DNA from 2 places in the Massilia orientalis genome. Region 2 is predicted to be linked to the other one. Evidence: riboswitches for the same ligand, from Rfam matches in the RefSeq annotation. Region 2 holds a riboswitch; the other holds the start of a gene.
The links. A riboswitch is a leader RNA that binds a small molecule or an ion and turns the genes downstream of it on or off. The one in region 2 is predicted to bind cobalamin.
Positions count from the first base shown of each region.

Region 1: another riboswitch for cobalamin. It lies ahead of QPK29_RS26540 (TonB-dependent receptor family protein); the one in region 2 lies ahead of QPK29_RS32565 (TonB-dependent receptor domain-containing protein).

Region 1 is NZ_JASNRB020000020.1:123,407-125,869, reverse strand. Features, by position in the region: gene QPK29_RS26540 (TonB-dependent receptor family protein) at 1-1,367, opposite strand, end outside; cobalamin riboswitch at 1,439-1,664, opposite strand; gene QPK29_RS26535 (M1 family metallopeptidase) at 1,712-2,463, shown strand, end outside.
Region 2 is NZ_JASNRB020000048.1:14,337-16,799, reverse strand. Features, by position in the region: gene QPK29_RS32575 (adenosylcobinamide-GDP ribazoletransferase) at 1-223, shown strand, start outside; gene cobC (alpha-ribazole phosphatase family protein) at 220-747, shown strand; cobalamin riboswitch at 742-975, shown strand; gene QPK29_RS32565 (TonB-dependent receptor domain-containing protein) at 1,036-2,463, shown strand, end outside.

The sequences.
Region 1 (2,463 bases), on a different contig from region 2:
AGGCTGGACCGGTAGCCGTTCTCGTCGACGTTGGCCACGCGGTAGCTCTGCCCCGCCTTGGCGTACACCTGGACGAGCGGGTGCACACGGTAGCTGGCCTGCGCTTCCCACGCGTTCTGCGATTGCGAACGGTCTTCCGGCGCGACGCCGCCCACGACGTCCACGACGTTCTTGTCGAAGTTCTCGTGGCGCGCGCCCAGCGCGATGCGGCCGTCGTGGGCCGGATCGAAGCGCAGCTCGTCGCGCAGGTACACCGCCTTCGACGACTGGCTCGCGTCGGCGCTCGAGAACGAGGCCGTCGTCTTGCGCTTCCAGCGCGTGAAGTCCACGCCGCCCACCAGTTCATTGAGCATGCCGCCGACGTCGGACAGCCAGCGCGCGCGCGGCGAGAACTGGTCCTGGCGGCCGTCGTACGCGTTGTTCGAGCCGAAGGACAGGTAGTTCGAACGCACGTTGCGTTCGCGGTGCGACAGGTCGGCCGCCAGGTCGACGGCGCCCAGGCGGTATTCGGCGAAGACGTTCGCGCGGTCCGTGTTGAGCGAGCCGAAGTCGTTCGGCGTCGACGCCTGGCGCGGATCGGCGTCGAACTGGGCCAGCGACAGCGAACCCGGGAGACGCGAATCCTGGCGCGCGCTCTCGACGTGGATGCCGGCGCGGCCGCCCGTGAAGCGGGTCTGCAGGTTCAGCGAGGCGGTCGTCTGGTCGAAATCGCTGTTGCGGCGGTAGTTGTTGGAACCCTGGCGCGCGACGGCGATGTCGGCGCTGACGTTGCCCGCCGTCTGCGACAGCTGCGCGCGCAGATCGTGTTCATGGAACGAGCCGCCTTCGGCAAACACGGAACCGTGCAGGCCGCCGGCCACGTTGCGGCGCGTCGTGATCTGGATGATGCCGCCGGTGGCGCCTTCGCCATACAGCACGCTGCTGCCGCCGCGGGTGATCTCGATGCGTTCGACCGTGTCGATCGGGATCGTCGACAGCACGGTGTTCGCCAGTTCGTTCTCGTTCAGGCGCACGCCGTCGACCATGATCACCATGTTCTGCGCGCTGTTGGTGCCGAAGCCGCGCAGGTCGAGCGCGAAGTCGGGCGAGGAGTCCAGGCTCTGGCGGCCGAACACGCCGCCGATCTTGCGGATCGCGCTGTTCACGTCGTTGACGCCGGCGCGGCGGATGTCGTCCTGCGTGATGACGGTGGCGCCGATCGGACGCAGGGTTTCCACGCTCGGGAAACGGGCACCGGTGATGACGACGGTCGATGGGTTGCCGTCCTGGGCGCGCACGGCGCCGGTGAAGAGGGACAGGACGATGGCACAGGCCAGCGCGATCGGCTTGATAGCCGGCGCGCCGCGGGTGGAGGCGGCAGTATGCATTGGATGTTCAGTGTTCGTTTGGCGCCGGCAAGCGTCCCCGCACGCCGGCGTACACAAAAGCGCGGCGTAACGCCGGCTTCCCCTGTCTGGCCGGTCTCCGGGCTCCAAGACGGACCGTCCCACCTTCCTATGCAAGCACAGTGGCTGTCGGGGCGGCCTGTCGCCGTGCGGCGACGCTTGTTTACCGTTGCGGGGGCAGCACACGTTGGCACGCCGCCGGAGGCGACGCCGCTTCGTGTTTCCCGTTTAACTGCACGCGCAGACGCGCATGCGGGCACCAGAACCCCGAGATTATAACCTGTATAGTGTACGCACAAAAATAACAGCCACGCCCGGGATCCCGCATGCTTCCTCGTTTCCGATTTCGCCTCGCCCTCGCCGCGGTGCTGCTGCTGGCGGGCGCGGTGTTCGCCGCACCTGCATCCGACGGCATCGCCCTCGCCCCGCCCGATGCCGCCGCCGTGCGCGTGCCCAGCAGCCCGGATGCCTGGGGCGGCCCGCGCACGGGCCGCGAACCCACGCTGTCGGACCGCGTCGTCCATTACGACATCGCCGCCACGCTCGACCCGGTAAAGCACACGGTCGCGGGCCGCGAACGCCTCACGTGGCGCAACCGCAGCAATGTCGCCGTCAGCAGGGTCTACCTGCACCTGTACATGAACGCGTTCGAAAACGCGGGCAGCACGTATTTCACCGAGCGGCGCACGCGCGACGGCACCTTCCGCTCCGGCGTCGACATCAAGGATGCGTGGGGCCACATCGCCCTGCGCCGCGTCGCGCAAGGAAGCGCCGGTGTGCCGTGGACCTTCGTCCATCCGGACAACGGCCCGGCGACGGACCATACGGTCGTGCGCTTCGACCTGCCGCAGGCCGTCGCGCCGGGCGCATCGACGACGCTCGACATCGACTTCGTCACGCAACTGCCGCGCGTTGTCGCCCGCGCCGGCTACTTCGGCACGTTCCACCTCGTCGCGCAGTGGTTCCCGAAGATCGGCGTGCTGGAACTGCCGGGCGAACGGGGGGCGACGTCGCCGCGCTGGAACGTGCACGAGTACCACCTGAATTCCGAGTTCTACGCGGACTTCGGCAGCTACGA
Region 2 (2,463 bases):
GCTGCCGGCGGCGTATGTGCTGGCCACGAATGCGATGACGCCGGCCGCCCTGCTGGCCGCGATCATCGCGGCGGCACTCGCCGCGCTGTGGCTCGGCCGCTTGTTCGTGCGCCGTCTCGGCGGCTACACGGGCGACTGTCTCGGCGCCGTCCAGCAGCTGGCCGAAGCGCTCATCCATGTCGCCGTGCTGGCCACGCTGGGCCACGGCGCCTGGAACGCATGACGCTGTACCTGGTCCGTCATCCGCAACCGGACGTCGCGGCCGGCCTGTGCTACGGCGCCAGCGACGTGCCGGTCACCGAAGCAGAACTCGCGCGCGTGCACGCCGGGCTCGCCGTGCCGCGCGACCTGCCCGTCTACTCAAGCCCATTGCGACGCTGCGCCCTGCTGGCCGAACGCCTGGCACCGGGCCGCGTCACGCTCGACGCGCGCCTGGCCGAGATGGATTTCGGCGCGTGGGAACTGCGCCCGTGGTCGGACATCCCGCGCGCCGACGTCGACGCCTGGGCCGCCGACCTGCTCCACTACCGCCCCGGCGGCGCCGAGAACGTGCTGGACGTGGCCCGCCGCGTGCAGGCCTTCGTCGCCGATCTGCGCGCGCCGTCCGCCGTGGTCGTCTGCCATGCGGGCACCATCCGCCTGCTGGCGGCGCTGCATGGCGGCGCACCACTGGAACAGGCCGCGCTCGATGCGGCGCGAACGCCGCATCGCATCGCCTACGGCCAGCTCGTCGTGCTGGGCGTATAATGTCGGCGTTTTGGTGCTCGCGCTCCTCTCTGGGGCGCAGTTAAACGGGAAACACGAAGCGCTTTTCAGACAAGCGCCAACGTGTGCTGCCCCCGCAACGGTAAGCAAGTGCCTGCGCGCTCTCACGCGTGCGCGGCAACCGTCCCCACATACCACTGTGCATCCGCATGGGAAGGTCGGACGGCCATACTTGCCAGCCCGGATACCGGCCAAAAGGTGGAAGCGTCCTGCGCTTCTGTTCACCTGGCTGACGGGGACGTCGGCCGGTTGGTCTACACAATAAAAGTCATGTCCTTTCCTGTTTCCCGGCAAGCGGCCGCGCTTTCGCTCGCATTCGCCGCCGCCGCATCGGCCCACGCCGACCCCATTCCCGACACCGTCATCGTCACCGCCAACCGCACGCCGCAACGCGCCGAAGACGTCATCGCCGACACCGTCGTCATCTCCAGCGACGACATCGCCCGCGCGGGCGCCGGCTCCGTCGCCGACGTGCTGCGCCGCCAGCGCGGCATCGAAATCTCGCGCAACGGCGGCGCCGGCACCAACACCACCGTGTTCCTGCGCGGCGCCAACAGCAACCAGGTCGTCGTGCTCGTCGACGGCGTGCGCATCGGCTCCGCCACCACGGGCGCGGCCTCCTGGAACGCGATCCCGCTGTCGGCCATCGACCATATCGAGATCGTCTACGGTCCCCTGAGCTCCGTGTACGGCGCGGATGCCATCGGCGGCGTCGTGCAGATCTTCACGAAGAAGAGCGAAGGCGCGCCGATGTTCAGCGCCAGCGCGGGCGGCGGCACCTACGGCACCAACCAATACGACGCCAGCGTGCACGGCTCGACGGGCGGTACGCACGGCGTGACGTATGCCCTCTCCGGCGCGCACGAAGAATCGGACGGCTTCTCGTCCACGCGTCCCGGCTCGTCGAGCTACAACGCGGACGATGACGGCTACACGCGCAACAGCGTCAACGGCCGCATCGCGTTGCGCCTGGCCGAAGGGCACGAGATCGGCGCGCAATTCATGCAGAGCCGCCTGAATGCGCAATACGACAGCGGCAAGTCGGCCTTCGACACCCACAACATCCAGGAACTCGACAGCTACAGCGTCTTCCTGAACGACCGCTTCCTCCCGAACTGGCGCAGCAGCGTCCAGGTGGCGCGCTCGGAAGATAAACTGGGCAGCTTCACGAGCACGGCGCCGTCCGGCGCCACCCAGCTGAACACGCGCCAGGACGAGTTCACGTGGCAGAACACGTTCGACATCGCCGGCGACACACTGCAGGTGCTGGCCGGCCACCGCAAGGAAAAAGTCCTGTCCAGCGCCATCGCGGACATCAACCGCACGCGCATCACGAATTCCGTCGCGGCCTCGTACGACCTGCGCCGCGGCAGCCACCTGCTGGACGTCAGCGCGCGCAACGACCACTCGGAATACGGCGGCAAGACAACGGGCGCCGTCGGCTACGGCTATGAATTGACGCAGGACCTGCGCGCCACGGCGAGCTACGGCACGAGCTTCCGCGCCCCCACGTTCAATGAGTTGTACTACCCGGGCTATGGCCTGACGTCGAACAAGCCGGAACGGGGCCGCAATGCGGAAGTGGGCGTGCAGTACCGCGTGGCCGGCGTCGACCTGCAGGCGAACTACTACCGCAATCGCCTGACCGACATGATCGTGTCCGTCACGCCGTGCCCGGGCCGCCCGAACGGCAGCTGC